One region of the Kocuria salsicia genome, then DNA from elsewhere that is predicted to be linked to it. Evidence: riboswitches for the same ligand, from Rfam matches in the RefSeq annotation. Region 1 holds a riboswitch; each other region holds the start of a gene.
The links. A riboswitch is a leader RNA that binds a small molecule or an ion and turns the genes downstream of it on or off. The one in region 1 is predicted to bind S-adenosylmethionine.
Positions count from the first base shown of each region.

Region 2: linked by a shared signal. The riboswitch ahead of ABD264_RS09495 (AMP-binding protein) and the one ahead of ABD264_RS05535 (acyl-CoA dehydrogenase family protein) in region 1 are both predicted to bind S-adenosylmethionine.
Region 3: linked by a shared signal. The riboswitch ahead of ABD264_RS10505 (bifunctional o-acetylhomoserine/o-acetylserine sulfhydrylase) and the one ahead of ABD264_RS05535 (acyl-CoA dehydrogenase family protein) in region 1 are both predicted to bind S-adenosylmethionine.
Region 4: linked by a shared signal. The riboswitch ahead of ABD264_RS11575 (methylenetetrahydrofolate reductase) and the one ahead of ABD264_RS05535 (acyl-CoA dehydrogenase family protein) in region 1 are both predicted to bind S-adenosylmethionine.

Region 1 is NZ_BAAARF010000005.1:13,887-21,409, reverse strand. It holds gene ABD264_RS05555 (HAD family hydrolase) at 1-585, opposite strand, end outside; gene ABD264_RS05550 (YbhB/YbcL family Raf kinase inhibitor-like protein) at 592-1,113, opposite strand; gene ABD264_RS05545 (carbohydrate kinase family protein) at 1,218-2,150, opposite strand; gene ABD264_RS05540 (glyceraldehyde-3-phosphate dehydrogenase) at 2,422-3,837, shown strand; gene ABD264_RS05535 (acyl-CoA dehydrogenase family protein) at 3,925-5,361, opposite strand; SAM riboswitch class I at 5,539-5,630, opposite strand; gene ABD264_RS05530 (M18 family aminopeptidase) at 5,694-7,073, opposite strand; gene ABD264_RS05525 (CPBP family intramembrane glutamic endopeptidase) at 7,063-7,523, opposite strand, start outside.
Region 2 is NZ_BAAARF010000010.1:83,637-91,159, reverse strand. It holds gene ABD264_RS09510 (succinate dehydrogenase/fumarate reductase iron-sulfur subunit) at 16-765, opposite strand; gene ABD264_RS09505 (succinate dehydrogenase cytochrome b subunit) at 765-1,739, opposite strand; gene ABD264_RS09500 (DUF3995 domain-containing protein) at 2,019-2,402, opposite strand; gene ABD264_RS09495 (AMP-binding protein) at 2,412-4,550, opposite strand; SAM riboswitch class I at 4,544-4,637, opposite strand; gene ABD264_RS09490 (hypothetical protein) at 4,829-5,122, shown strand; gene ABD264_RS09485 (hypothetical protein) at 5,166-6,572, shown strand; gene ABD264_RS09480 (ATP-binding cassette domain-containing protein) at 6,569-7,171, shown strand; gene ABD264_RS09475 (hypothetical protein) at 7,168-7,523, shown strand, end outside.
Region 3 is NZ_BAAARF010000012.1:124,816-132,338, reverse strand. It holds gene ABD264_RS10535 (ABC transporter permease) at 1-490, opposite strand, end outside; gene ABD264_RS10530 (ABC transporter ATP-binding protein) at 487-1,371, opposite strand; gene ABD264_RS10525 (response regulator) at 1,494-2,282, opposite strand; gene ABD264_RS10520 (sensor histidine kinase) at 2,279-3,550, opposite strand; gene ABD264_RS10515 (CPBP family intramembrane glutamic endopeptidase) at 3,782-4,546, shown strand; gene ABD264_RS10510 (VOC family protein) at 4,688-5,326, opposite strand; SAM riboswitch class IV at 5,432-5,550, shown strand; gene ABD264_RS10505 (bifunctional o-acetylhomoserine/o-acetylserine sulfhydrylase) at 5,625-7,067, shown strand; gene metX (homoserine O-acetyltransferase MetX) at 7,064-7,523, shown strand, end outside.
Region 4 is NZ_BAAARF010000024.1:5,054-12,576, reverse strand. It holds gene ABD264_RS11610 (phytoene/squalene synthase family protein) at 1-76, opposite strand, end outside; gene ABD264_RS11605 (polyprenyl synthetase family protein) at 91-1,191, opposite strand; gene ABD264_RS11600 (MarR family winged helix-turn-helix transcriptional regulator) at 1,188-1,679, opposite strand; gene ABD264_RS11595 (fructosamine kinase family protein) at 1,795-2,664, opposite strand; gene ABD264_RS11590 (hypothetical protein) at 2,674-3,276, opposite strand; gene ABD264_RS11585 (TetR/AcrR family transcriptional regulator) at 3,365-4,063, opposite strand; gene ABD264_RS11580 (MFS transporter) at 4,141-5,754, shown strand; SAM riboswitch class IV at 5,735-5,850, shown strand; gene ABD264_RS11575 (methylenetetrahydrofolate reductase) at 5,893-6,900, shown strand; gene metE (5-methyltetrahydropteroyltriglutamate--homocysteine S-methyltransferase) at 7,152-7,523, shown strand, end outside.

The DNA.
Region 1 (7,523 bases):
CTCGACGAGCGGGGCGGCCGCGACGGAGTGTGTCACGGACAGCCGGTCCCCCACGATCTCCCTGACGCGCTCGAAGTACGCGGCGGGATCGGCGTCGTCCAGCTTGGCCAGCAGCTTGACCACCTCGGTGCCCGGGGTCAGGGACTCGGCGAGCGGGGCCTCCGTGATGCCCTCGACCTCCATGCGGTCGGTGCGGGACCAGCCGAGGTCCGTGTGCACGGTGTCCAGGGTCTCCGCGGCGAACAGCGAGCCGGGGCAGGCTCGGGAGATGTCCTCGACCACGGGCAGCGCCTGGGCCACGTCGAACACGCTCGCCTCCAGGATCCGTTCGGTCCCCGGGTCGTAGATCACCGCGCCGTTGGAGCAGATGACCACGCCGACGTCGTCGAGCTGCTCGTGCAGTGGGTGCAGCCAGCGCGAGGGGCGCCCGGTCACAAAGACCACCTGGATCCCGGCGTCCCTCGCGGCGGTGATGGCCGCGACGGTTCGGGGCCGGAAGCGGAAGTCGTGACCGAGCACCGTCCCGTCCAGGTCGCTCGCGATCAGACGGACGGGCGGTGCGGAAAGCCCCGTGTGCTCCGGCACGCGCGCTCAGGCCACTTCGTAGACGGGCGTGAGGAACGCCCGCCCGATGGCGTGCGTAAAGAGGTTGAAGTTCACCACGGCGGGGCTCGAGGTCTCGTCAACTTCCAGCTCGGCAACGTCCGCCGCGGTCACGCAGATGATGTAGCGGTGCGGGCCGTGGCCCTCGGGCGGGGCTGCACCCAGGTACTCGTCCGTGCCGCCGTCGTTGCGCTGCGTCACGGCGCCCTTCGGGGGATTCGACGCCGCCCCGGTCGCCAGTTCTGTCACGTCCGCAGGGATGTTGGACAGGCACCAGTGCCAGAACCCGCTGGGGGTGGGGGCGTCCGGGTCGAACATCGTGACCACGTAGGACTTCGTGCCCTCCGGGGCGCCGCTCCAGGACAGCTGCGGGGAGATGTCCTCTCCACCGGCGCCCATGACCCCGGAAACCTGGGGCATGGCGAACGTGGCGCCCTCGGTCACGTCCGTGGACGTCACGGTGAACTCGGGGAGCTCAGGCAGGTCGGCGTAGGGGTGGCGGTCGTACATGACGGTGTTCCTCTCGTCGTGCGGATCGGGCTTCTGATGACCGGGCGGGGCGGAGCCCAGCGGTGTGGGGCCCGCACACGGTGCGCTCTGGTGGGCCTGGCGGGTCAGGAGGTGACGGGCAGGTCCTCGCGCGTGGGCAGGTCCGCGCCGGCCCGGGAGACAGTGACCCCGGCGGCGGCCGCCGCGTAGAGCAGCAGCCCGGTGACCTCGTCGGCACCCAGCTCCTCCAGGGACGTGACCGCGGAGGCACCCAGGATCTCGCGGTCCGCGAGCGCGGAGAGCAGCGCCGCCATGAAGGAGTCCCCTGCACCCACGGTGTCCGCGACAATGACGTGCGCGGCCGGGACGGACACTCCGTCGCGCCCGGTGCCGCGGCTCACGGCCCACGGGCCCTGGGCGCCGCGGGTGACCACCACGAGACGGGGCCCGGCCTTGAGCCAGGCGCGCGCGGTCTCCTCGATGCTGCGGTGCGGGTAGAGCCACAGCAGGTCCTCGTCCGAGGCCTTGACCACGTGTGACAGCGCAACGATGCGCTCCGCCCGGGCACGCGCGTCGGAGGAGTCAGGGATGATCGTGGGGCGGCAGTTGGGGTCGTAGGAGACCAGAGCGGTGCGCTGCGCACGCTCCACGGCCTCGCCCACGACGGTGGCGCCGGGTTCGAGCATCGCGCCGATCGAGCCCACGTGCAGCAGCGAGGTGCCGTCCAGCAGCTCGTCGATCCGCGCGGTGTCCACGTCCAGGGACCAGTCCAGCTGGAAGTCGTAGGTGGCCGCACCGTGCTCGTCCAGGTTCGCCTGGGCCACGGAGGTGGGGCGGGCGTCCGCTTCGAACGGCAGCGCCACACCGTTGCTGCGCAGGTGCTCCACCACCTGGTGGCCGTAGTCGTCCTGCCCGTAGCGGCCCAGGAACTGGACCTCCTGGCCCAGCCGGGCGAGTCCCACGGCCACGTTCATGGGGCTTCCGCCCACGTGTGCGCGGGGTTCTGCGCCGCTGCGGGACACCACGTCCACGAGGGCCTCGCCGATCACCGTCAACATGGCACCACGGTAGCAAAGGGGGTGCGCGTGACCCGGCTGCGGAGGACCGCACACACCGGCACGACATGTGCGGGGCGTACGTCCACGACGTCGCGCTCGGGCGGCGGCGTCATCCTGCGGCACAGATCGGGGCCGCCCCCGCGGACCCGTAAACTGGGCGGCGACGAGCAGCGCCGCTCACGAGGCGCGCCACCCCGCCAGTCCGCGCACTGTCGCGCGACTCCAAGACGGCCCGGACGACGACGTCCCGGGCCGAGGAAGAAGGTTGCTCATGAGCGCCACCTGGTCCGAACGAGAAGCCCTCGCCGAGCAGCTGGTCCCCCTGGTGGGGCAGCTCCACCGCAACAACAAGGTCGTCACCACCGTGTTCGGGCGCTCCCTGGTGCACAAGTCCGTCACGGACATCATCAAGGTCCACCGCTTCGCGCGCCGCATCCTGGGCGAGGAGCTGCCCCTGGACAGGACGGTGGAGATAGTCACGGCCCTGGGCGGCCTGGACCTGGGCGCCTGCAACGTGGACGTCGCCAAGCTGTACCAGGGCTTCACGGACTCCCGTGCCACGGACCTGGCCGCTCACCTGCGCGAGGCGCTCGCCCCCGCCGTGGGCCAGCACGGCAGCAACGACGCCGAGACCCGGGACGTGGTGCTCTACGGCTTCGGCCGCATCGGCCGGCTGCTCGCGCGCATTCTGCTCAACCGCAACGACGGCACGGGCCTGAACCTGCGCGCCGTCGTGGTGCGCCAGAAGCCCGGAAACGACCTCGTCAAGCGCGCCTCGCTGCTGCGCCGCGACTCAGTGCACGGCTCCTTCGACGGCACCATCACGGTGGACGAGGAGAACAACGTGATCACTGCCAACGGCGTGCCGATCCAGTTCATCTACGCGAACTCCCCCTCGGAGATCGACTACACCGAGTACGGCATCCACGACGCCCTGGTGGTCGACAACACGGGCGTGTGGCGTGACGAGGAGGGCCTTTCCCAGCACCTGCAGGCCAAGGGCGTGGGCAAGGTGCTGCTCACCGCCCCCGGCAAGGGCGACATGAAGAACATCGTGTGCGGCGTCAACGACAAGGACATCTCCCCGGAGGACACCATCCTCTCCGCGGCGTCCTGCACCACGAACGCGATCACCCCGGTCATCAAGGTGCTCAACGACGAGTACGGGATCGTCCAGGGACACGTGGAGACCGTGCACTCCTACACGAACGACCAGAACCTGATCGACAACTGGCACAAGGGCGACCGCCGCGGCCGCTCCGCCGCCATGAACATGGTGATCACCGAGACCGGCGCCGCGAAGGCCGTGGCCAAGGCCCTGCCCGTGATGCAGGGCAAGCTCACGGGCAACGCGATCCGCGTTCCCACCCCGGATGTGTCCATGGCCATCCTGAACCTCCAGCTGGAGAACGCCCCGGCGGACAAGGACCAGGTCAACGCGTTCCTCAAGGACATGTCCCTGAACTCGCCCCTGCGCAAGCAGATCGACTACGTGGACTCCCCGGACGTCGTGTCCACGGACCTCGTGGGCTCCCGCCGCGCCGGCGTGGTGGACGGTCTCGCGACCATCGTGAACAACAGCTCCGTGGTCCTCTACGTCTGGTACGACAACGAGTTCGGCTACTCGTGCCAGGTGGTGCGCGTGATGGCCCGCATGGCGGACATCTCCATGCTGCAGCTGCCCTAGCAGGCCTCCCGGGGCGCTGCCCCGGCACAACGGCGCCCGGTGACCTCCCCCCGCGGAGGGCCACCGGGCGTCGTCGTCGGTGGCGTGTCAGGAGGTCGCGGAGCCGCGGACCTCACCGATCGCGTTGACCCCGAACATGGGCGTGCCGTTGACGCGGTGGTCCCCGACGATGCGCGCCTTGTAGATCACCGGGTTGTGCGTGGCGACGGTGCGGGCGTTGCGCCAGAACCGGTCCAGCGCCTTGGAGCAGGACACCGCCGAGGCACCCAGGACGTCGAAGATTCCGTCCGTGACGTCCTTGACCAGCCCGGGAACCACCACGTGCGCCTGGGCCACGGCGAGCTCGCACGCGTTCGTCAGCTCCTCGGGATCGGTGATTCGGGGCTCCTGGCCGAGCACCCCCACGGCGGCGTCGACCTCGCGCGCGGCCTGCAGCACGATCGCCCGCGCGGCGGCCGCCTGGGCACTGAGCTCGCCCACGCGCTGCAGCACCTGGGGGTCCTCACGGGTCACCGCGCCGTTGCCCGTGTTGAAGCCGCGGGTCCTGGCACGCACCAGGTCCACGGCGGCGGTCGCGGCGGCCCCCGCGATGCCCGCCTCCACCGAGAGCAGCACCAGCTGGAAGACCGCGGTCTCCTGCGTGCTGCGCCCGTCCCTGTTCCGCACATTCTCCGCAGGCACCACGACGCCGCGGAAGTGGGTGGTGCCCGTGCCGGTGAGCTGCTGGCCGAAGCCGTCCCAGTCGTCCACCATCTCCACGCCCTCCCAGTCGCTGCCCACGAGCGCGTGGGATCGGGCCTGCTGGCCGGGGATCTGCGCGGTGACCTGGATCCAGTCCGAGAAGATCGACCCGGTCGAGTAGTACTTGGTGCCGTTGAGCTCCCAGCTGCCGCCCTGCTCCGATCGGGCCAGGCTCGTGGCGGCGGTCCCCAGCGCGGCGCCGGAGCGTTCGGTGGCGGCGTTGCCCACGGTCTCGCCCGCGGCAATGCGCGGGAACCATACGTCCGCCTCGCCCGCACCCAGGCTCGCGAGGAAGCCCAGGTGGGAACGGTAGACGTGGGCCACGCTGGAGTCCGCGGCGGCGAGCTCCACGAGCAGCTCCACCGTCTGCGCGAGCGTGGCGCCGTAGCCGCCCCGGGCCACCGGCAGGGTCAGCGCCCCGAACCGCAGCGCGTTGAGCCACCCGAAGCACTCGAACGGCAACTCGTGGTCCTGCTCGCGGGCCACCGCGCGCGCGGCGATCCGCGCGAACACGGGGCGGAAGACCTGCAGCAGCTCCTGCGTGGGGATCTCGCCCGCGGGCGGGAACCCCGTGGCGCGGTCGCTGTCCGCGGAGCCGCCGGGAACGCCGCCCGCGAATGCCCCGGGGACGACGCCGCCGGAGCGGGTGCTTCCCGTGCCGAAGGCCCCGGCGGCGGCGGCCTCCCGCAGCGCGGTGGCTGCGGCGACCTCCTGCGCCACCTCCCGTACTGCGCTCTCGCGGGCCCGGGTGCGGGGGGATTCGGTGGTCTGGGTGGTGCTCATGCGCTGACGGCTCCCTGCGTCGGATCCGCGCCGCGCGCCGTGCCCCTCGGCCGGGACGCGCCCGGGACCGTGCGGCGGCGCGGGCCTCCCCCGGGCGACGTCCGCGCACGCGGGGCGCGGACGTCGCCCGCCGCGGGAGAGGCGACGGTCACCGAACCGGTCAGCGGAGCATGGCACTGTCCATCGGCCGTGGTGGGAGCACCGGCCCGTGACACGGGTGGTTGCTGCGGCGTCGACGAGCCACGTCTCTCGGCCGCTCTGGATGGCGTTACGTGCTCAATCCATCACGCGGGCCGCGAGGGTGTCAACGCGCGTGTCCTCCCGTGACCGGCTCAGCCCCGCCAGAAGCTCGCAACCGCCACGTTCAGCGCCAACAGGTCCCCGGTGTGGACGAGCTCGCGAGCCGAGTGCATCGACAGCAGCCCCACGCCCACGTCCAGCGTGCGCATCCCCAGCCGGGTGGCCGTGATGGGTCCGATGGTCGAACCGCACGGGATGTCGTTGTTCGCCACGAACTCCTGGTAGTCGATCCCGGCGTCCTCGCAGATCCCGGCCCACAGCGCGGCACCCACGGCGTCCGTGGTGTAGCGCTGCTTCGCATTGATCTTCAGCAGGGGCCCGCGACCAGGTTCAGGCGTGTTGACCGGATCGTGGTGGCCTTCGTAGTTGGGGTGCACCAGGTGCCCGGCGTCCGAGGAGAGGCACACGGAGCCCGCGATCTCCCGCAGGTGCTCCTCCCGCGACTGCCCGCGGGCGGCCGCGATGCGTTCCAGGACGTCCTCGAGGAACGGTCCGCCCGCGCCCGAACGGGTCTCGGAGCCCACCTCCTCGTGGTCGAACGCTGCCAGGATGCTCACGTGCGGGGCGGCCTCGAGCTCCTCCACGTGCTCGGTCATGGCACGCAGTCCCGCGTACACCGAGGTCAGGTTGTCGAGCCGCCCGCTCGCGAGCAGGTTGGACTGCGCTCCGATGAGCTCGGGAGCCTGGGTGTCCGCCACGGTGATGTCGTAGCCCAGAATGTCCTCGGGCGCCACAGTCCCAAACGCCTGGTCACCGGCCGACGACGACGCGTGCGTGGCCTGCGCGAGCACCGCCAGCACGTCCGCGTCCTGCGCGTCCCCCACGCCCCACACGGGCTGGGTGTGGCGCTGCTTGTCGAGGGTGAGGGCCTCGTTGGCGCTGCGGTCCAGATGGATGGCCAGCTGCGGGATCCGGGCAACGGGCCCGGTGGCGCTCAGCACCTCGCGGGGCCCGTTCTCCCCTCGTACCACGAGACGCCCGGCAAAGCGCAGGTCCCGGTCCAGCCAGGAGTTCAGCAGCGCGCCGCCGTAGACCTCCACCCCGGCCTGGTACCAGCGGTGGGAGACGGTGGTGGGGCGGGGCTTGAGCTTGAAGCCCGGCGAGTCGGTGTGGGCGCCCAGCACGCGGTAGCCCACGCCGGCCGCGGCACGGGACGGCAGCACCCAGGCGATCAGGGCGCCATCGCGCACCGCGTAGTAGCGGCCCCCCGAGCCTTCCGGCCAGGCCTCGGCCTCCGAGAGGCGCGTGAACCCGGCGCCCTCCAGCGCGGCGGCGGCCGTGGCGACGGCGTGGAACGGGCTGGGCGAGGCGGTGACGTACTCCCCCAGACCACGCGCGAAGGCGGTCTCCGGGGCGGAGCCCGTCGCGGCGTCGGCGGCGGACGGGGAGCTCACGGGCGATCTATTCGTCATGGACCCCAGTGTAGGAGGGGCTCTCCGGGCGGCCCCGGTCCGCCGGGGGCGCCAGCTGCGGCTGCCCCTGCGAGGTGCGCGTGTCCAGCACGCCCACGTAGCGCCCCTCGGCGTCGCGGACCGAGTAGGGGCCGTACTGCGGCGGCAGCGTCATGTAGGTCTGGGTGATGGGGTTGAGCACGTAGGCGGCCATGCCTGAGGAGTCCGCGGCGATCGCCGCGGGGCGGGCGTGCAGGTCGGGCATGCGCGGCGGTGCCGGCGGCGGAGGGAGGATCACGGTGCGCGTCACGGCCAGCGCCGGGCGACGGCGCACGAGCCAGAACACGATCGCCAGGTACGCGCCGTTGAGGATGACCTCGAAGACCACGTCCGAGGGGCTGCCGGAGGTCTCGTTCATGTCCGCAAGACCGACCATGCCCATGGCTGTGACCACCATGTTGTTCACCGTGT
Region 2 (7,523 bases), on a different contig from region 1:
CCCGACGCCGCGCGGTTACTTCTTCTCCGCGCCCGCGCCCTCCGAACCCTCATCCTCCGGACCCTGCGGCGCGGGGTAGCGGTCCGGGAACTTGCGGTGCAGGTTTTCGCGCGTGACGGAGGTGAGGTTCTGCAGCGGCAGCCCGGCGGGGCACACCTCGGTGCAGTCGCCCAGCAGGGAGCACGGGCCGAACTCCTGGTCGGCGGCGTCGAGCACCTTGGCGGCGCGTTCGTCGCGCTCCTCGGGGGTCTTGGCCAGCGGCGGCAGGTGCTTGAGCATGGTGCCCACGAACAGCTGGCCGGAGCCGTTGGGGCACGCGGCGATGCACGCGCCGCAGCTGATGCAGCCCGCGGTGTTCAGGGCCTTCATGGCCAGCGGGAACTTGGCCTCCTTGGACACCCGCCGCAGAGACTTCTTGTCCACCGACAGGTCCTTCTTGACCGGCAGGGCTCCGGCGCGCATGGGCTCGACGAAGATCTCGTCCCCGTCCCGGTACGCGTTCAGGGACTGCATGCACGAGGCCCTGTTGCGGTCCGGGCCGTGCGGGACACCGTCCACGGTCACGCCGCACTTGCCGCAGATGCCCTCGCGACAGCCGTCGTCGAAGCTCACCGGCTCCTCACCCTGGCGCTCAAGCGTCTCGTTGACGGCATCGAGCAGTTCGAGCACGCTCATGTCCTCGCGGGCCTGCACGGGGTGGACGGTCTCGAAGCCACCGGGTTCGTCCTCGCCCGCCTGGCGCCACACGTGAACGGTCAACAGCATCAGCGCACCACCTTGGTCAGTACGGCCACGGGAATGCTCACGTTCCCCAGGGCGACGACGCCGCCCACGGCCTTAGCGATCGTGTCCACCTGTCGTACGCGTCGCGCGGTTCCGGTCACCCCGGTGTCCATCGCGGCGGTCCGCAGCCCGTGGATCATGTGTCCGGCGAGCGCGGCCATGGAAGCCGTGTAGAACACCGCCACGGACGGCCGGGACAGGCTCGCCACCAAGTTGCCGTACGCGTCACCGTGGGTGTGATCCACGGACGCGGCCGGACGGGCGCCCGCCGTCAGGTCCAGCACGTGGTACACCGCGAACAGTCCGAGCACCGCACCCGTGGAGCGCATCGAGCGGGCGATGATCCGGGGGACGGAGCGGCGTCGACCCCGGGGGCGCTGACGTGGCGCGTGGCGATCGGAGCGGCTGGCCAGGAAGGCGCCGTTGAACGCCGCTTTCCGGTACCGTTGCGTCCCACCCGGGGGAGGCGCGAGGGGGAAGCCACCCCGCACCTTCTGCGCGGCGGCGCCCACCCGCCACGTGATGGGCCGGAGCGCATCCGCCACCGCGCGGCCCTCGGCGCTCATGGCCCGCAGCGTGAGCTCGGTTCCGGCCAACACATGGGTCGCCGCACTTCCGATCAACCCGATACGCACGACCCACAGCACGGAGTTGCGGGGCAGCACCGGCGCGCCCACCGTGCGAATGAACTCGGCGTACTCGTTGTAGTGGTCCCGGCCTAGGTAGACCTGCATGTTCCCGGCCATGTGCCCCACAGTGAACACGCTCAACACGGTGCCAGAGGCGGCCATGGCGAGCTTGAGGTCGGAGCTGTGGGTGTCCCCGAACATGCGCTGCCAGGCATCGCCGGCCACGGCAGCAATCCCGGCAGTGACGGACGCGTCCGCGGGGGCGGTGGCCGTGCGGGTAGTGCCGGTGACGGGTCGCTCGGTCGAGGGCTGCGCGGCGGAATTCATCACTGAGCCATCTTAGAAGTTCCTTCGGGGCATAACAGTTCGCGGGGTCACACGCGGTCATGCCCGCAGATCAGGAAGAAGCCTGGGTGGTGGTCATCCGCAGTTGGTGGCGTGGGTTCCCCGGTCGGCTCCTTCGTGCGGATGTTCACCTCCCGATAAGTGACTCACGTGTGCCGTGCGGGCGCGTCCGCGTCGGCCGGGACCGCCACAGATGGATCAGCAGCGCGGCACCCCAGACCAGGAACAGTGGATCCCACAACCATGCGTGACCGATCATGGCTAGTCGCTCGTATCCGGTGGCCGGCGGATGAGCCCGATGAGCACGGCATTGCTGATCACCGTGTTGGTCCCGCCGTAGACCACCAGGACCACGGCACCCACCCAACTTATGGCCCGCCAGAACCGCCGCCAGGGCACCCTGCCATAGGCTTCCGCCACTGGGATGACGGCTGCCATGAGCTTGAAAAGTGAAACCATGCCCAGCCCCAGCCCGACGGCCAGGGGTGCCTCGTAGGACAGCCGTACCGTCCACTCCCCCACGGTGTCCAGCAACCAGTGCCCGCCCAAAGCCCAGTAGAGGCTGAATCCGGCATGCACGACCCCGGCCGCACACGCCAACCAGACCCAGCCGCGACCGCCGTGGGATCGGGGCAACAAGCTCATGTGGTCAAGCTAAGCACGCCCTGCCAAGACCTCCGCGATCGCGTTTAGCGCTTCCTCGTTCTGCAGCGAGGAACGGTCGCCCAGCTGCTCGCCCTCGTAGAGCTGGGTCAGCAGGCGGCGCGTGATCTTCCCCGAACGGGTCTTGGGCAGATCCGGAACCACGATGACCTCGCGCGGTTTGGCGATCGGGCCGATCTCCCGGGCCACGTGCGCGCGCTGCTCCTCGCGGACCTCGTCCGCGGACAGCGATTGCGCATCCGCCGTGAGCACCACGCACGCCAAAATAGCGTGGCCCGTTACCGCGTCGCGGATCGGGGTGGCCCCGGCCTCCACTACGTGGGGGTGGGTCACCAGGGCGGATTCGATCTCGATCGTCGACAACCGGTGCCCGCTCACGTTGATCACGTCGTCCACCCGCCCCAGGATGTAGAGGTCGCCCTCGTCATCGGTGCGTGCGCCGTCGCCGGCCCGGAACCAACCGCGCTCGCCGTAGGCCGCCCAGTAGGAAGACAGGTAGCGCTGCGGATCGCCCCATACCGTGCGGGCCATGGACGGGCCGATCTTGTCGATCACGGCGTAACCCTGCAGGTTGGGGCCCACTTCCTCACCGGCCTCGTCCAGTACCCGCACAGATACGCCGGGGACCGCACGCGTAGCGCAACCGGGCTTGTGAGAGGTGTGCGCTGCAGCCTCGTCGAACGTGCCGGGACGGGCGAACTGCGGATCGTGCGGACGCGGGGAGGCCACGCACGAACCCGTCTCGGACTGCCACCACGTGTCCACGAACGGCACCTCGTCCCGGCCCACCTGCGCGCGCAACCAGCGCCACGCCTCGGGATTGATGGACTCGCCCACCGAGCCCAGCAAGCGGATCGAGGACAGGTTGTAGACCTGCGGCAGGCCCTTGGGGAACGCGCCCATGAGCGAACGGATGAGCGTGGGCGCGGTGTAGTAATTGGTCACGCCGTAACGTTCGATGATCTCGAAATGCCGCCCGTGATCCGGGGTGTTGGGGGTGCCCTCGTAAATCACCTGGGACACGCCGTTGACCAGCGGGCCGTAGATCTCGTACGTGTGCGCGGTGACCCACGCGAGGTCCGCGGTGCACCAGTGCACGGTGGAGTCCACCTTGGCGGGGTCGTTCACCGTGGCCAACTCGTCCGGGCGCAGCACACCGTGGGCGTCCGGGGCATCCGGGAGCAGGTCGAACAACAAGGCGTGCGTGTACGCGGTCTGCACCAGGTACCCGCCCATCGTGTGCACCAGGCCCTTGGGCTTGCCCGTGGTGCCGGACGTGTAAATGATGAACAACGGCGTTTCCGCGTCGAAGAACTCGGGCTCGTGGACGTCCGGCACGTCCGCCGTGAGTTCGTGCCACCACACGTCACGGCCGGGGGTCCACGGCACGCCGTCCTGGTCCTTGGACCGTTGTCCGCGTGTGCCGCGCGGCAGGTCCGAGCGTCCCGGGCGGGAGGTGCGGCGCACCACCACCACGTGCTCGATGTCGTTCTTGCCGCCGCACGCCTGGTCCGCGTTCGCCTTCACGGGGACGACGACGCCGCGCCGGTTCTGCCCGTCCGTGGTCACCAAAACCTTGGCACCGGTGTCCTCCACGCGGAACTTCAACGCCTCCGCGGAGAACCCGCCGAACACCAGCGAATGGATTGCGCCGATGCGCGCGCACGCGAGCGTGATGATCACGGTCTCCGGAATCACCGGGAGGTAGATGACCACGCGATCACCCTTGACCACGCCCAGTTTCAGCAGGGCGTTGGCGGCCCGGGAGACCTCGCGCTGCAGGTCCGCGTACGTGTATTGCGCGCGGTCGCCCGGCTCGCCCTCGAAATACAGCGCCACGTGGTTGCCGCGGCCCGCCGCAACGTGCCGGTCCACGCAGTTGTAGGACACGTTGAGCGTGCCGCCCTCGAACCACGCGATGTCCGGGACGCTGTACACCGGGCCGCCGGATTCGTCCGCGCCGATCCGCCGCGGCTTGTCGAAGCGGTGGGTGGTGTGCCACGGCTGTGCCCAGTCCAGGCGGTTGGCCTGGTCGTCCCAGAACTGTTCTCGAGCGGCGTCGGAGATCAACGCGGGATTGGGCGTGGGGGAACAAGGGTCTGAGAAAGAAGAAATCTCGATCAACTCCATCGTTCCTGGCATTAGCACCTCGCACCACGTGGGTGCTGGTTGCTGCGACGTCGACGAGCCAGGTCTCTCGGCCGCTCCGGATGGGAACCGTTCCATTGAACGCGGCGGGTGGGCGCGGCGGCAAATCCACACCCCTTAGCCATTCGGCATCACGTCCATCGGCCGACCGGATATCCGGTCGGCCGATGGATCGTGGGCTTCCACACAGCAGGATACGAAGTAGCTGATCCGAGAACCAACTCAACCGATGCAAGACCCACTCGCTGAAAGGAAGATCAATGTCTACCGTAACCTCCACCTCCGCACCTGTCACCACCTCCAAGGCCCGCAGCGCCGCTCCGGCCATGTTCGGTGGTGCCGCCGTAGCCATGCTCGTGGCGCTGTTCTCCGCCACCTACACCCTGGGGATTTCCTCCGGCCTGGCCACGAACCTCTACTTCGCGCTCAACGCGCTCTCCTGGGCAGCTCTGGCTGCCAGCGTGGTCGCGTCGTTCGGTTTGGGCACCGCGCTCGCGGGCACCATCTACGGCCTGGCCAAGAAATGGGCCCTCAAGCAGTTCGTCCAGTGGTGATTCAACCGCTCACTGCACCCTGATTGTCTCCGAGGAGGACCAGATGAACGGGTCAACCACCCACAGCCGTGGACCGGCCGCAGTTGCAGCGGTCCTCCTCGGAGCCAAGGGCAGCTACGTCAATGACTTCCGACGCCGCGTGCACCGCACCCGTGGTGTCCTGAGCAGTCTGGGCCTGCCCGTGAGTTCCGGAGCGGTACGCGCGTTCATGATCCTGGGCACGGCATTGGCCGTGGCCGTGATGCTCGTGGGCATCGTGTGGAGGCCGCCCAGGGCCGGACTGCGGAGCATGGGCATCCCGTTGGACGCCCCGGACCTGGTGACCCTCGTGAGCGCTCTCGCAACCGCGGGCCTGATCCTCGCCCGGCGTCGGCACTCCGCCACCCATGCCACATGGGCCGGTGTCAGCCCCGACGTGGAGATCGGCTTGCGGTGTGGGCCCTTAGGCGTGGACCTGGGCTTGGCTCTGATGCTCGCGGTGCAGAACTTACGCTGGCACGAGCCCCACAATCTGCTGGCGGCTACCGCACTCATGGGCACCGTGGTGCTCGCGGTTCTACCTACCCGCTCCCTTCTGCTAAACGCTGCCGGCGCCGGGAGCCTCGTGCTCGCCGTGGTGCCGTGCGCCATGGTCATCGTGCCGCTACTCGGTCCAGCCCTCGGAGCCGGCCACGCCCTCCCGTCTGGTCGAGGGGCGGGTGGGTGGATCGGCATCGCTCTCCTGGGCCTCGCGGCGGGGCCGCTGTCCGCAGGGCTCTACCACCTCGTGGCTCCCGCTCATGCGCTGCGCACCTCGGGGCTTGTGCTTGACCTGGCCGTGAAAACCGGTCCCCTGCCGATCATCGCCGCAGCGGTCACCCGGATCGCAGAGGCCACCCCCTGGGCAGAGGCTGCCCCGTACGTGGGACTGGCCGTGTTCTTCCTTGGCCTGCTGACTCTGCGCAACTCGTTCGTCCGTGTCACGTCTCCGGAAGGCCTGGGCTATGCCCTGTTCTTGATGCGCCTGGCCCCTGGGCGGGTGTGGGCGCTGCAAGGACGGGCGCTGGCGATGTCTGTGTGCCTGTCTTGTCCTGCCACGGTCGCCCTCGCGCTATGGCTGGTCCTCGGTGGCTGGTGGCACCTGGCCCTGCTGCTGCTCGCCCTGCTGGCCATGGAGATCGGGATCGAGACCCTCGTGGTGCAACGCAGCACTGCGGTCCTGCCCGCATCCGCCATGGCGCAACTGCCGCAACGATCCAAGGCCGGCTTGGCCGCAGCCCTGTGCGGCGGGGTGGCCCTGACGTTCGCGGGCGTCTTCACGGCCACCGGGGCACACGATGTCGGCGCCGGTCCCGCTACATGGGCCGCCGCGGGCTTCGTGGCCACCGCCGTGGCACTGCTGGCGCTGGCCGTCCACGACGCCCCCGAGTGGATCCGCGAGCTCTCGGCCACCGAAACGGAGGAATCATGAACACCATTGATCACCTGAACCACGCCTACGGCACTCACGTGGTGTTTCAGGACGCTCGGATCGAGTTGCCCGACGTGGGAACCGTGGCCCTGAGGGGGCCCAACGGATGCGGCAAGACCACCCTGCTCAAGTTGCTAGGCGGTGTGATCCGTGCGCAGTCACCGGCGGTGACCACCTGGCGGAACAGTCACCACGCCACGTATCTGGACACTGAGTACCTGACACTGGAACACCTGACGGTGAACGAAACCTTGAACGTTCTCGCGCCGCTCATGGCCCCGGATGGGGACGGCGGGCACCCGCTGGTGGACGGCTCGATGGCCGGGACCCGGGTCGGAGACCTCTCCCTCGGGCAGCGGCAACGACTCGTGCTGACGATCGCCCTGGGACTCAAAGGCCCTCAAGTCCTCCTCCTGGACGAGCCTCTCAACGGCTTGGACGCCCGGGCGTGTGCCTTGGCCCGGAGGCTGATCAGTGCAAACGGCCGGGACCGGCTGGTCCTGCTGGCCACCCACGAGGAGGACCGATGGACGGACTATGACCTGGTGGTGGAGTCGGTCAACGTAAGCCACTTGTGCCGGGCGGAGGTCACCGCATGAACACCATGGTCAGTCATGCCGCCATCCCCGAGCCCCGGTGGAAGTCGCCGCGCGTCCCCGGATTCCCCACCCTGCCCACGGATCTCGGCCTGATACTGCTCAGCGCCGGGGTGGGGGCATGCCTCGCGCAACTGTTCCGCTGGGACCGGCTGGACGAGGTAGCCAGTGTCACAGCCGAGGACATCTTGCTGCACAACCTGATGGTCGCGGCCCTGGCCACGGTCATCACCATGCACGCGGCCCGGGGCATGATGCTGCTCAACGGTCTGTGGCTGGGCATGGGCCTGGCCGCCAGCTCCCACCTGGCCGGGGCGGGACAGACTCTGGGCTTGGCCGCCGTCCACGTTCCCCT
Region 3 (7,523 bases), on a different contig from region 1:
TGAGGTATCGCAGCGCGGGGTTCGGCGCGGTGGGATCCAGCAGCTCCACTCCCGGGCGCGTGGACAGCGCCTGCACCAGATCCGAGGGGGCGTCCGTCATGGCCAGGACACTCACACCGGCCGGACTGTCCGGATCCGGCACCACGGCGGCGTCGGCCGCACCCGAGAGCACCGCCTCCCGGGCCGCATCCTCGGAACCGACGGTCTGCGGGGCGTAGTCCTCGCCGAGGGCCTGGACGGACGGCACGGTCTGCTCCACCACGGCCACGCGGGTAGAGCCCCCGGCGAAGAGGTCGCCCAGGCGTGGCACGAGCAGCGTGGCGGCCAGTGCGGCGGCCAGCAGGATCAGCGTGGTGATAATGAACGGCTTGGAGGCGGCCTTCACCTTCATCTCGCGCGCGGCCACGGTGCCCACCGCGGTCCAGAAGGATGTGCGCCGCGGGCTGCGCGGCTGCGTGGTGCGATCAGGGGTGCTGGTGACGGTGCTCATCGGGTGACCTCCGTGAAGATCTCGTGCAGGGTGCGGGTGACAGGTCCGAAGCGGTGGACGGTACCCCGGGCCACGGCGTGGGCAAGGACGGCGTGGGCGGCGGCCTCGGAGTCGGCCAGGAAGTGCACGCGCCCGCCGTCGAAGGAGAGCACCTCCACGCCGGGTGCCTCGCGCACCCAGCCGGTGTCCGCGGCGGCGTCGAGCTCCCACTCGGGCTGCGTGTGCGCAGCCAGCAGCTCGGAGCGCGAGCCCGCGGCGCGCACCCGCCCGTCCGCGAGGATGACGAGCTCGTCGCACAGCCGCTCCACGACGTCCAGCTGGTGGGAGGAGAACAGGACAGGAACCCCGGTGTCCGCGGTCTCGCGCAGCACCTGCACCGTGGTCTCCACGGCGTGGGGGTCCAGCCCGGAGAAGGGCTCGTCCAGCACGAGGGCCACGGGATCGTGCACCAGGGCGGCGGCGATCTGGGCCCGCTGCTGGTTGCCCAGGGACAGCTCCTCGAGCCTGCTGCCCGCGCGGTCGCGGAGCCCCAGGCGCTCGAGCAGCGCCATGGCCCGGGCCTTCGCGTCCGCGCCGGTCATGCTGTGCAACCGGCCCAGGTAGACCAGCTGGTCCAGCACGGTCATCTTGGGGTAGAGCCCACGCTCCTCGGGCATGTACCCGATGCCGGCACGGTAGTCCGCGGTGATGGGGGAGCCGTCCACCTCGATCTGCCCCGATTCCACCGACAGCACGCCCAGGAGGATGCGCATGGTGGTGGTCTTGCCCGCGCCGTTGCCGCCCACGAACCCCGTCATGAGGCCAGGGCGGATGCTGAAGGTCAGATCCTTGAGCACGTGCGCCGACCCGAAGGACTTGTTCACCCCGTTCACTGTGATCATGGTCCGAGCCTAGGAAGGCCCGGGCGCGTCCACCTCCCCCTCGGGGTGGATCTTCCGCGCCGTGACCACCTCCGCCGGCGGGCGGAGCCGGGCACGGGTTCCGTCCGCGGCGGGCCGTGCGCTCAGGTGCCGGAGTGCCCGTGCTCGAAGGCCCAGATCACCGCGTGGACCCGGTCCCGGGCGCCCGTCTTCTGCAGCACGTTGGACACGTGGGTCTTCACCGTGGCCCTGCCCACCACCAGCTCGCGGGCGATCTCCGCGTTGGACAGCCCCCGGGCCATGGCGGTCAGCACCTCGGTCTCCCGGGCGGTGAGCCCCGCGCGGGAAGCGTCCTCGCCTGGCCGCGCTGCCGTCCCGGCCACGGCACCGGGCGCACCGGGTGACGACGTCGCCGCGTCGCGCTCCCGGGCGGGCGAGCCCGGGGCAGGTGCCGCGGCGTCGCCCGCCGGAGCGGGGGAGGGCGGCGTCGTCTCCCCGGCCAGTGCGGACGCCCCCGCGGTGCGGGCCAGCACCTTGCGCGTAACGAGCGGATCCAGCAGGGCGTCCCCGCGCCCCAGCACCCGGACGGCCTGGATCAGCTCCTCCGGTCCGGCGGACTTGAGCAGGAACCCGGAGGCCCCGGCGGAGAGCGCGGCGAACAGGGCTTCGTCCGTGTCGAACGTGGTGAGCACGAGCACCGCAGCGCGGGAGCCTGCGGCGAGCAGCCGACGGGTGACCTCGATGCCGTCCAGCCGCGGCATCTGCACGTCCATGCACACGACGTCCGGTGCGAGGGCGGCGGCGAGCTCGAGGGCCTCCTGGCCGTCGCAGGCCTCGCCCACCACCTCGATGTCCTCCTGAGAGGTGAGGATCGCGGAGAATCCCACGCGGATCAGAGGCTGGTCGTCCACCAGCAGCACACGCAGACTCACCGCTGCTTCTCCCGGTCGTTGCGGGTGGGAACGGTGGGGCGCACGAGCCAGCCACCTCCGGATTTCGGGCCCGCCTCCAGGGTGCCGCCCACCGTGGTGATCCGTTCTCTCATGCCGGGCACCCCCATGCCTGCGCTGTCGGATGCTGGAGCCCCCGCGCGGCCGCCGCGTCCGTCGTCGCTGACCTCCAGCTCCACCCGGTCGGCCCCGGTGCGCAGCCGCACCGCGACCGAGGCCCGCGGGCCGGCGTGCTTTCGGGCATTCGTGATCCCCTCCTGGGCGGTGCGGTACAGCGCCAGCTGGGCCGGGGGCGGCAGATGCGGCTCGGGACCGATGCGGTGCAGCTCCGCGCGCTGACCGATGGCCCGTGCTTCCGCCACGAGCGCGTCGAGGTCCGGGAGGCGGGGCAGGGAATCGGGGGCCTCCTCGCCGTCGCGCAGCGTGTGGAGCATGGTCTTGAGCTCGGTGACGGCGTCACGCGCCGAGGACTCCACGCCGCGCAGGTGTGCGGTGGCGGCCTCGGGATCCCGCGCCATGCTCAGCCGCGCGGCCCCGGCCTGGACGCCCATGGCCGTGACGTGGTGGGCCACGACGTCGTGCAGCTCCCGGGCGATCCTGAGCCGTTCGAGGCTCACGGCCTGCTCCGCAAGCCGCTCCTGCTGCTGCCGGATCTCGGCGTGGGCGGCCTCGAGCTCCTGCCGCTCGATGGCCGCGTTCCACGCCCGGTCGCCGAAGACCCACGCCCCGGCGAAGTAGGCGATGTTCACGAGGAACTGGATCGCGGCGATGGCCATGTAGGCGTTGACGCCGTGCTCACCCACCTTCGGATCCGTGAACTGGTCCACGGTGCTCCAGCCCAGCCACACCGCCACCCCCACGGCCACGGCTGCGCGGGACCACGTGGCGCGGGGGCGGTCCGGGCACCAGGCCCCCACGGAGTAGAAGCCCAGGAACAGCACCACCTGGGAGGCGTACATCTCGATCCCGGCCCACGTGCCGAGCGCGAAGTACACGAAGGACACCGCCACCATCACGGCCACAGGGAAGCGACGCCGCCAGGCGAGCGGGGCGGCCAGCACCACGGCGCCCATGGCAACCCACCCGACGTCCGCCTTCCACGGGACCGACTGCACGAAGTCGGAGAGGTAGACCAGTTCAACGCCGGCCAGTGCCAGCACGCCGGCACCCAGGGCATCCCGCCGACGCCACCCCGGCTGCAGGGCTCGGTGGGGCGGGGAGGTGTCCGTGGCGACGGGGCTCGGGCGCATGGCTTCCCACTACCGACGGAGCGACCCGAACGGCGGGGCGCGCCGTCTCGCGGGTGGACCCGACGACGGCCACCTTCACGATGGGTCCGCCCGACAACGGATCCACCGACGGGGCGGCGGCAGGGAGGGCGCGTGCTCGGCGCGGGGCGCAGCGTGCCCGCACGGTTGCGGCGGGACGCTCCCGGGAACTGCCGACGCGCGCACCGGTCCCGCCGCGCGCACAATGGTGGGGTGACCGATTCCCTCGAGCCACCGCCCCGTGTGCCCCGCGCCGACCTGCGGATGCAGATCCTCCTGGTGCTCGGGGTCTCCCTGGGCGCCTCCGCCGTGTACTCCGTGCTGGACCTCGCGGAGATGGCGCTGCGCTCGTCGATCGCGGAGAGCTCCACGACGCTCAACCAGCCTCTGAGCCCGCTGCCCGTGCTGGATGCCCTGCGCCGGCTCACCGGGATCTGCTTTGCCCTGGTGCCCGTGGCGCTCGCGCTGCACCTGCTCGCGGGCACCACCTCCCGGATCCCGGCCGTGCTGCACTGCATCGGCGTGGACACCCGGCGCCCGGGGCACGACGCCGCGTGGGGCCTCGTGCTGTTCGTCCTGATGGGCGGTGGGACGCTCGCCCTCTACCAGGCCGGTCGCGCGCTTGGGATCACGGCGGAGATCACCACGTCCACGCTGGAGACCACGTGGTGGACCGTCCCCCTGCTGCTGCTCACCGCCCTGCGGCACGCGCTGGTGGAGGAGATCATCGTGGTGGCGTTCCTCGCGGACCGGATGCGGCGGCTGGGGCGTTCGTGGTGGACGGTGGCAGTGGTGTCCTCGATGCTGCGCGCGAGCTACCACCTGTATCAGGGCATCGGTCCGGCACTCGGCAACCTGGTGATGGGGCTCGTGTTCGTGTGGTGCTACCGCCGCGGTGGGCGGCTCGCCCCGCTGCTGCTCTGCCACTTCCTGCTGGACGCCGTGGGGTTCCTGGTGCCCCAGCTCCTGGGCGGCTGAGCGCCACCGCGAGCACCAGCCCGGGGGCGAGGCTGATGGGGTCCGCAATCATGGTGCCCCCCGTGGCTCGCCCCGACGACGAACCGAGTCGCGGGGCCGTGCGAGCGGCGTCGTCGAACCCGGAGGGCTCGGTGCCCCGGATCAGATGGTGACGGGCCCGTCCGGCGTGCCGAAGGTGACCGCCAGAAGACCGGGCGTGCCGTGGGGAGCGGACCACGTGACGTCCACCGAGCGCAGGACGTCCTCCACGGGGCCGCCGAGCCAGTCCGTCACCCGCTCGGGGGAACCGGCGATCTCCATGCCCGTCAGGCTGACGTCCGTGAGGCGCGCCTGCGAGGGGTGCATCTCGTCCGCGGAGTCGAAGTGGATCATGAACGGCAGCTGCGGATCCGCGATCAGGCCCTTGACGCCGATCTGGTGCCAGTCCAGGCGGCGGCCGTCCGGGAAGATCCGGCCGCCTGGCGCGGAGGGTCGGCCCAGCTTCTGCTCGAACGGGGCGAGGTCCGGGACCTCCACGACCCACCCGAGCCAGCCGCCGCCGGCCTCCGAACGTGCACGCACGGCCTGCCCGAACGGCGCCTTGTCCGCGGCGGGGTGCTCCAGCACGGTCACGACCTCCACGTACTGGTGGTCTGTCAGCGGCAGGATCATGTTCCGGGTGCCGAAGCGGGGATGGACCCCGCCCTTCACCGGCTCGATCCCCAACCGGTCCGCGATGCGTTCGGTGGTGGCCTCCAGGCCGTCCGGCTGTGCTGCGAAGGAAACGTGGTCCAGCTTCATGCAGTCATCGTGGCACCCGTCACACGGGCCTCCAAATCCTCGGGTGCAACACTGCGGACACCGGACTTGACGTGGCAGCGGCCGGGTTCCCAAACTGGAGGTCTAGGTCACGAGAGTCAGCGTCAAGCCCCAGCTTGCTGACCGGCAACCCTCCCACCGCGGCGGGGTGCCCTGGGTGAAGACCTGGCCGGGACGTCGTCCGACGCCCACGGCAAGCGCGGGCCACCGGTCGCCCGTTCGTGCGGGCACCGTGCGGACGGTCGCCTGGCCCCTGATCCTTCCGAGAAGGCGAATGGCCATGAGCACAGCACCCACCCCCGACAACCCCCAGGACTGGGCGTTCGAGACACGGCAGATCCACGCGGGGCAGAACCCGGACCCCGTGACGGGTTCACGGGCCCTGCCCATCCACCAGACCTCGTCCTTCGTGTTCCCTGACGCGCACACCGCCGCGGCCCGGTTCGCGCTGCAGGACATGGGCCCCATCTACTCCCGCCTGACCAACCCCACCACCGAGGTGGTGGAGAACCGCCTCGCCTCCCTGGAAGGGGGAGTGGGGGCGCTGATGGTCTCCTCCGGGCAGGCCGCCGCAACCCTGGCCGTGCTCAACCTGGGCGGGGCGGGCACGCACGTGGTGGCCAGCCCGTCCCTCTACGGCGGCTCGTACAACCTGCTGCGCCACACGCTGCCGCGGTTGGGAGTGGAGACCACGTTCGTGGCGGACCCGGACGATCCGCAGCAGTGGCGGGATGCCGTGCGGCCCTCCACCGTGGCGTTCTTCGGAGAGATGATCCCCAATCCCCGCAACGACGTCCTGGACGTGGAGACCGTTGCCGGGATCGCCCACGAGGCCGGGGTGCCGCTGATCGTGGACAATACCGTGGCCACCCCGTACCTGGTGCGGCCCATCGAGTGGGGCGCGGACATCGTGCTGCACTCGGGCACCAAGTTCCTGGGCGGTCATGGCACGGCGATCGGCGGATTCATCGTGGACGCGGGGCGCTTCGACTACGGCGCGGACCCGGAGCGGTTCCCGGGCTTCAGTCAACCGGACCCTACGTACAACGGCCTGGTGTACGCGCGGGATCTGGGGGAGGGCGGAGCCTTCGGCGTCAACCTGTCCTACGTGCTCAAGGCCCGTGTGCAGCTGCTGCGTGACCTGGGCGCGTCCATCTCCCCGTTCAACGCCTTCCTCATCGAGCAGGGGATCGAGACGCTGTCACTGCGCGTGGAACGCCACGTTGACAACGCCCAGCGGGTGGCGGAGTGGCTCGAGGCCCGCCCCGAAGTGCGCTCGGTGTCCTACGCCGGGCTGTCGTCCTCGCCGTGGCACGGGCGGGCTCGCAAGTACGCCCCCCGAGGAGCCGGTTCCGTCCTCGGTTTCGTGCTGGAGGGCGGCAAGGAGGCGGGAATCTCGTTCGTGGACGCGCTGAGCCTGCACTCCAACGTGGCGAACATCGGGGACGTGCGGTCCCTGGTGATACACCCGGCGTCGACGACGCACGCGCAGCTCTCCGAGGACGAGCAGCGCGCGGCGGGCGTGGAGCCCGGCTTCGTGCGGCTCTCGGTGGGCACCGAGGGGATCGAGGACATCCTCGCGGACCTCGAGGCGGGCTTCTCGGCGCTGGCCGCCACGGAGTCGAGCGCGCCCACCCGCACCGGGCCAGGCGCGGACCCCGCCGCTGGCACGGACGGTGGCTCGACGGCGCGTGCGGGCGCGGACGCCGAGCCCGCGGCATGACCGTGAGGCAGACGGACCCGGCGGTGCGCCGGGACGGTGTGGTGCGGGCCGCGGAAATCGGGGAGCTCACCCTGGAGTCCGGGTTCCGGCTGCCTGACGTGCGCCTGGCGTACGAGACGTGGGGCGAGTTGGCCCCGGACGGTTCCAACGCGGTGCTTGTCGAGCACGCGCTCACGGGTGACTCGCACGCGGCGCGCGGCACCACCGTGGGCTATGGGGACACAGCGCCCTTCGACATGGACGGCCGCCGTGCCGCCGCGGACGCCGGTGGCTGGTGGGACGGTCTCATTGGACCGGGCGCGGCCATCGACACCAACCGCTGGTTCGTCGTGTGTGCGAACATCCTGGGCGGCTGCCACGGCAGCACGGGCCCCGCGAGCCTCGCCCCGGACGCCACGCCGTGGGGCTCGCGCTTCCCGCGCATCACCGTGCGGGACACCGTGGCTGCGGAGGCGC
Region 4 (7,523 bases), on a different contig from region 1:
TCACCGCACCTGAGGCCGCCAGCGCGGTGGCGGTGTAGAGGCTCAGCGGCGCGTCGGCCGGTGCGTCCTGGGGCATGGTGGGGGTCCTCACTACGAGTCTCTGTTCAGGACGTGGTGGCACAGCGCGTCGAGCTCCGCGCGCTGGGCAGCGGGAAGCGGGAGCTCGTCCAGGGTCGCTCGGGCCCGGTCCACGAGATCCGTGGCCAGCGCCACGGCTGCCTCCTGCGCTCCCGACGTCGTCAGGACAGCCCGCGCAGAGCCCACCGAGGCGCGCCCTGCCGCGAGCTCTGCGAGGACGTCCCGCACCGCGGGGTTCCGCATTCCGTGGGCGGTCAGCACGGTGGCCTTGCCCGAGGTGAGGTCGGCGTCCACCGACTTGCCAGTGAGCTCGGGGTCGCCGAAGGTTCCCAGGACGTCGTCGACGACCTGGTACCCCACACCGAGCAGGGCACCCGCGTGAGCCAGCCGGCGGGCCTGGTCCGGGGGAGCCCCTCCGAGCAGGGCCCCTGCCCGCAGCGGTGCCTCGAACGAGTACGTGGCGGTCTTCAGCCGCTCCATGTCCAGGATGTCCTGGACGCCCGGATGCTGCGCGCCGTAGCGGTGCAGCGAGAGGAGGAGATCGTCCAGCTCCCCCGCCGCGGACGCGGTCACTGCCTCGAAGACCACGTCCGCCACGGCGCGGGCCCGCCCCGGGTCGTCGGTGCACGTGGTCGCCAGCCGCAGCGCACCCGCCAGGAGCAGGTCTCCCGCAAGGATCGCGGCGGACTCCCCCGCGTGCTCGGCCTCGCGCTCAGGGGCCCCCGCCTGCACCGCGTCGCGACGGAAGAGCTCGCCCACCGTGGGCCTCCCGCGCCGGCGCCAGTCCCGGTCCACGACGTCGTCGTGCACGATCAGCGCCGCGTGCAGCATCTCGAACGATGCGGCGAGCCGCACGCACTCGGCCCCGTGGCCGACGTCATCGCTCTGCTCACCGGCGAACGCGCGCCACGCGATGTGCGTCAGGCGGGGCCGGATCAGTTTGCCGCCCAGCACCTGGTGCCGGATGCGATCCCACATCACGGGGAAGCCGGGGCTGGAGGGGACCCTGTTGCGCGGTGAGTCGAAGAACTCGTCCAGCTCCCGGTCGACGGCCGCGCGGAACAGGTCCCAGACCGCGGTGGGGTCGGCCGCGGTGCCCGCCTCTGCGGTCATGAACGCTCCTCCCTGGCACGGTGCGCGCCCCGTGTGGCGCCGCCTGTGTCGGCCGGGCGTTCCCGCAGTCCCGCCAGGTAGTCCTCCATGCGGTCGGCGGTGCCGGTGAGGAACTGAAGGACGGCCCCGCGGCCGGACTCGTCCAGCCGCGCAAGCTCCTCCTCGACCATGTCCATCATGGGCACCACGTGCTCCCGCACCTGCTCGCGGGAGCCGGACACGGCCCGCACGGTCATGCGGCGACGGTCCTCTCCGTGCGGTTCACGCACCACGTGCCCGGCCCGGGCGAGCCGGTCCACCACGGCCGTGGCGGAGGCGGTGGTGATGTGCAGGGCGTGGGCCAGGTCGGTGGGCCCCATCGGACTCCGCATGAGCAGGGCCATGGCGGAGTAGTCGGTCTCCTTCAGGCCCATGAGACGGCGGATCTGGTACCCGATCTCCTCGTTCAGCCGCACCAGCCGACGCAGCGCCCGCGACTGCGGGCTCACGCTCGCACTCCACGCTCCGGTCTCCGTCACCCGGTGACTCCCGCCTCGTAATTACTAGAAATTCTAGTAACCATCATGCTGGACAGCGGCGGGACCTGTCCAACCCCGGGCAGGGTCACCCGAGCTGGCGCAGGGCCCGCACCACCCCACCCCCGTATCCGCCGCCGAACCGGATGGCGTGCACGAGCAGCGGGGGCAGCTGGTACCACGGCACCCGCTGCTGCCAGCCGTCCGCCAGGGGGTAGGCGTCGTCGTACGCGGTGAAGCACTCCCTGCCGAAACCGCCGAAGAGCTGCATCATCGCGAGGTCGTACTCGCGGCCCCCGTAGAACGAGGACGGGTCGATCAGCCAGTTCGCGCCGGAGGCGTCCACCACCCGGTTGCCGGCCCACAGGTCCCCGTGCAGCAGGCTCGGCGGCTCCGCGGGACCGGCCAGCTCCTCCGCCCGGGGCGCGAGCTCCGCCAGCAGGCCCGACGCCGCGGGGTCCAGGTTCCCGGCGTCCACCGCCGCGCGCACCAGCGGCTCGATCCGGCGCACCAGCAGGAACTCGGCCCAGTCGTCGGTGGGCGTCAGATCCGTGGGCGAGGAGCCGATGCGCTCGGGCAGGTCCGGGGCCAGCCACCCCACGTGCGGTGCGTGCGCGCGGTGGATCGCGGCGAGGCCGACCCCGAAGCCGCGCTCGGTGGCCTCGGTCCGGGCGCCCGCGCCCTCGTCGATCCACTCCAGCGCGAGCGCACCGTCCGAGACGTGCAGCACGCGCGGCACACGGATCTCTTCCGGCGCCACGGCGCGCAGGGCCTCCAGGCCCCTCGCCTCGAGGGGGAGCACTCCCGCCGGGGCGTTCGGCATCGTCTTCACGAACACGGGCCCGCCCGGCGTCTCCACGCGGAAGGCGTTCGCGCTGTCACCGCCGCTGAGCGGCTGGGCGGTCTCCGCCCGCAGCTCCGTCACGAGGTCCGGGGGCAGCTGGTCGATGTGAGTCATGGTTTCTGTCTAGCACTGCGCGCGGGGCTGCGTCACCGCGCGGGGCAGGACGGTCGGGCAGGACCCGGCGACCTCAGCCCGCGACGAGGGCTTCATGGTGAACGACTCCGGCACCGGGAGCAGCCGGGCCCGGAAGAGATCGCTCTGCAGGAATTCCTGGGTCTCGTCCGCCATGTCCACCTGGTCGTTGGTTCCGCCCTCCTGGGTGCCCTCGAACGAGACCACGGTGCCGTCCCCGCGGCTCACGTAGCCGAAGAGCCGGTCCGCGCCGGTCGCGGACGTCACCGCGTACACGTTCGCCATGTTCACGCCCACCGACTGGCCGGGGAACGGCCCCACGCCGACGGCCCGCGGATGGCCCTGGGCGCCCAGCGCGTCCGGGAGGGTTCCCACCGTGGCCGGATTCTGGGGCGTCACGGGGCTCGCGATCTGGCCGTCCGGACGGATCGAGAGCGTGAACATCCGGACTCCGCTCTCGTCGTTGACGCCCCACGCGGGAATCTCGGCGGTCGAGGTGCTCAGCGCGGCCACGCTCCAGTCGCCCGGGTAGTCGAACGAGATGGTGCCGTCCGGGGTCGTGAATGTCTGGGTGAGAGCCACCGTCGTGCCCACGAACGTCCCCTCGCTCGCGGCAGCGGACGGGCTCGCGGTACCCTCACCGACGGGCCCACCGCGCGACCCGCGCCCTCTCGGCTCCGTCTCAGCCCAGCTGCGCCCGAACCCCGGCGAGGTAGATGTCCACCCCGGCGAGGAACTGTTCGCGGTCGTCATGCTGCGCGAAGCCGCGGGCAATCGTGTGCAGGAACGGGAACTCGTGGGCGTCCAGGGCGAGCCAGGCGTCCGCGAACTCCTGCAGGTGCTCCTCCTGGCTCACCCCCTCCTCCAGGAACGCGGCCGGCATCTCGCGGATCTCGGCGCCGCTGCCCACCACGAAGGACAGCAGCCCGCTGGCGGCGTTGAAGCACTGCGCGCTCGTGAGCTGCATCCGCATGAACTGCTGGCCCATCGCCTCGAAGATGCGCAGGGAGTTGGGCTGCATGGTGGTGTCGCGCAGCAGGTACGCCCCGGCCCACTCGTGCGCCTGCAGGGTCTCGAACAGGGTGGCAGAGAGTGTTCGCAGCACCTCGAACGGGTCCTCCCGCACGTCGACGCCACTCAGGACGTCCGCGAGAATCGCGTTGGTCGCGCGGTCGAGCAGCTCATCGCGCCCGGTCACGTAGTGGTAGATCGCCCCCACACCCGTCTCCATGCGGGCCGCGAGCGCCCGGAAGGTCAGGGCGTCCTGGCCCGCCTCGTCGAGCAGCGCCACGGAGGCATCGACCACGGCGGGCAGGGAGAGGGCTGGCCGGCTCCCCCTGGGGCGGCCGCGGGTGCGCTTGGACTCGGGTGCTGGACTCATGGATTGCACTTTACCGAACCCCGTTCTAATATCGCAGCAGGTTGAAATTGGAACCATGTTCGAGAAAGGCTCACGACATGTCCCACACCACCTTCGAGCCGGTGACCTCCCCCTCGCGGGAGAGCGCTCCGGCCACGATCGTCGGCAAGACGATCAGCCAGGCCTGGCTGCCGTTCGCAGCCCTGTGCCTCTGCTTCTTCGTCGAGATGGTGGACAACACCGTCCTGACCATCGCCCTGCCCACCATGGGCCGGGACCTGCACGCCTCCACCACCCAGCTGCAGTGGGTCACCGGCGCGTACTCGCTGATGTTCGGCTCCCTGCTGCTCACCTCCGGCTCCCTCGCGGACCGCTTCGGCCGGCGCCGCGTGCTCACCGTGGGCCTCGCCTGTTTCGGCCTGGTCTCCGCCCTGGTCTGGCTGGTCCAGGACGCGGGCCAGCTGATCGCGCTGCGCGCCGTCATGGGCATGTTCGCCGCGTGCATGGCACCGGTGACCATGTCCCTGGTCTTCCGCCTGTTCGACGACGAGAAGGTGCGGATGCGCGCCATCTCGATCATGGTCATCATCGGCATGAGCGCGATGGCACTGGGCCCGGTCGTGGCCGGCGGCGCCCTGGAGTCCGTGAGCTGGCACTGGCTGCTGTTCGTCAACACCCCGATTGCCGCCTTCGCGATCCTCGGGCTGCTGTACGGGGTGCCCAAGGACACCGCCGAGGACCTGCACACCACGCCCCTGGACCTCCCCGCCGCACTGGCCACCATGGCCGCCATGGGCCTCGGCTGCTACGCACTGACCAGCGGCGTCGACAACGGGTGGACGTCTCCCGTCACCCTCGCCTGCTTCGTGGGAGCGGCCCTCGCCGTCGTCGTGTTCATCGCCCGGGAGCGCGGCGCCGCGCACCCCATGATCGACCTCGCCGTCCTCACGCGCCCCACCGTGCGCGGCGCCGCACTGGCCCAGCTCGGCAGCTCCGTGGCCATGATGGCGGCGATGTTCATGCTGATCCTGCACTTCCAGTACGCCCTGGGCTGGTCCCCCATGAAGGCCGGTCTCGGCAACCTGCCGTTCGTGGTCATGATGATCATCTCGAGCCCCGTCTCCGAGAAGCTGATCGCGAGGTTCGGTCACCGCGTCACCTGCATGATCGCCACCGCGAGCGTGGTCCTCGGCACCCTGGTGCTGGCCTTCGAGGTGGAACACGGCTACTGGGTGCTCGCCGCCGGCATGGGCCTGATGGCCATGGGCCTGCGCATCATCATGACCGTGTGCGCCGTGGCGCTGATCGAGGCCATGCCCGAGGACCAGACCTCCATGGGCACCGCGCTCAACGACGTCAGCCAGGAGCTCGGCAACTCGCTCGGCACCGCCGTGGTGGGCACCATCCTCGCCGCGCTCGTGGCCAGGACCCTGCCGGACGGTCTGTGGTCCGCGGACTTCCTGGAGTCCTTCTTCCACGGCGAGCGCGTCATCTACCTGGTGGTCGCCGTGCTGGTGGCCGTGATCAGCGGCTACGGCTCTGCACCACGCTCACCAATTCCCACGCCGCGGACGAGCACTGAGCCCCGCCCCGCTGCGCCCGGCGTGCGACCTCCCGTTGCACGCCGGGCGCACGCCCGTCCGCCCCTTGACGGCCACGGTGTGAGCCGTGCTACGCTCTCGAACAACAAAGGATCAAGAGTCCCGGTATAAAGCTCTGGCTAGCCGGGCGGCAACCCTCCTGCTGTAGTGGGGTGCCCCAGATGACGATCCGGCCGTTGCGCAACCGCGTGATGGCAAGTACGGCGCTCGGAACTGGACCTCCGGCGTCAACGTCGGAGGTTTTTTCACATGTCCGCACCGTCGCTCGCATCGCAGCAGACCCCGGCCCGGCAGCAGGCCCCGGTGGCTGACCCGCCCACGGGCACGTCCTGGCTCGTGCGCCGTCCCCGGCGTTCCACGCTCGTGTCCTTCGAGGTGTTCCCGCCCCGCCCGGACGCGGACCCGGACACCGTGTGGTCCCACATCGACGCCATGGCCCAGGCCGGTCCGGACTTCTTCTCGGTCACGCACGGGCACTCCGCTGGCACGGGTGTCTCCCGGGAGGCACTGCGCCACCTGCGCCGCACCACGAGCACCCCCGTGATGGCCCACTTCACGTGCGGCGGCACGGACCGCGCGGGCCTGGAACGCTCCGTGGAGCAGCTGCTCGACGACGGTGTTCGCGACCTCCTCGCGCTGCGCGGGGACCCGCCGCTGGGCAGCGGGCAGTGGGAGACTCCCCGTGGCGGGCTCGGCCGCGCCTCGGAACTGGTCTCGCTCATCCGTGACGTCGAGCGGCGCCGCTTCGGAGACGGCTACCGCCCCGGGACCCGGCCGCTGTCGGTGTCCGTGGCATGCTACCCCTCCCCCGCCCGTGGCCGGGACTTCGAGGCGGACCTGGCGTCCCTGTGGGAGAAGCAGGAGGCCGGCGCGGACTACGCGATCACCCAGGTGCTCTACGAGCCCGAGGACTACGCCCGCTTCCTGGAGCGCGCCCGCTCGGAGGGCATTCACATCCCGGTGGTCGCCGGGCTGATGCCGCTGAGCAACCCGCAGCGGTTGCGCCGGATGACAGAGATCACCGGCGTGGCCGTGCCGAAGCGGCTCACCGACTTCCTGGCGGCGGGCACCCCGGACGAGCTGCGCCGCCGCGGGATCGCCGCCACGCTCTCACTGATCGACGACCTGCTGGACCTCGGCTGCGCGGGCTTCCACCTCTACACGTTCAACCGCCCGGACGCCGCTCTGACCATCCTGGAGCACCTGCGCGTGCGGGACGCCGCCCGCGAGTACCGGGGCCGCAGCCCGGCCTCCTGAGCCGACGCCGCGGCGTCGCCGTCATCCTCCCGCCGCACCTCTCCCACTCCCTCAGGCCCCGCTCCGCGAGCGCACCCGCCCGCGGTCGCGGTATCGCACACCCTTTTCCCGCCCGCACCGGGCAGCTCAGCCCCGCACGTCACACAGCAGGTCGGCAACCCGGCCCCGTCAGCACCACAGACGATCACCACCGACCGAAGCATCCACGCCACCAGGCATCGCATCCACCAGAGATTCACGAAGGAGTTCCCATGACCGCTCGACCCACCACCCCGTTCCCCACCGCCACCGTTCTCGGCTATCCCCGCATCGGCCCGGACCGCGAGCTGAAGAAGGCGCTCGAGGCGTACTGGGGCGATCCGGTCCAGCACCCTGCCCAGACAGTGCTGGACACGCTCGCCGCACTGCGGGAACGCACCACCTCCCGGCTCACGGGGCTCGGCCTGAGCGCCCCGGCCGCGGTGCCCTCCGAGGGCTTCGCCGTGGACCACGTGCTCGACACCGCCCTGGCTCTGGGTGCGGTCCCCGCCCGCTTCGCGGCGGACGGCTACCGTCCCGCCGCCCCGGACACCCCGCGCGGCATCGAACTGGTGACGGCACTGTCCCGCGGGACGGACCACCTC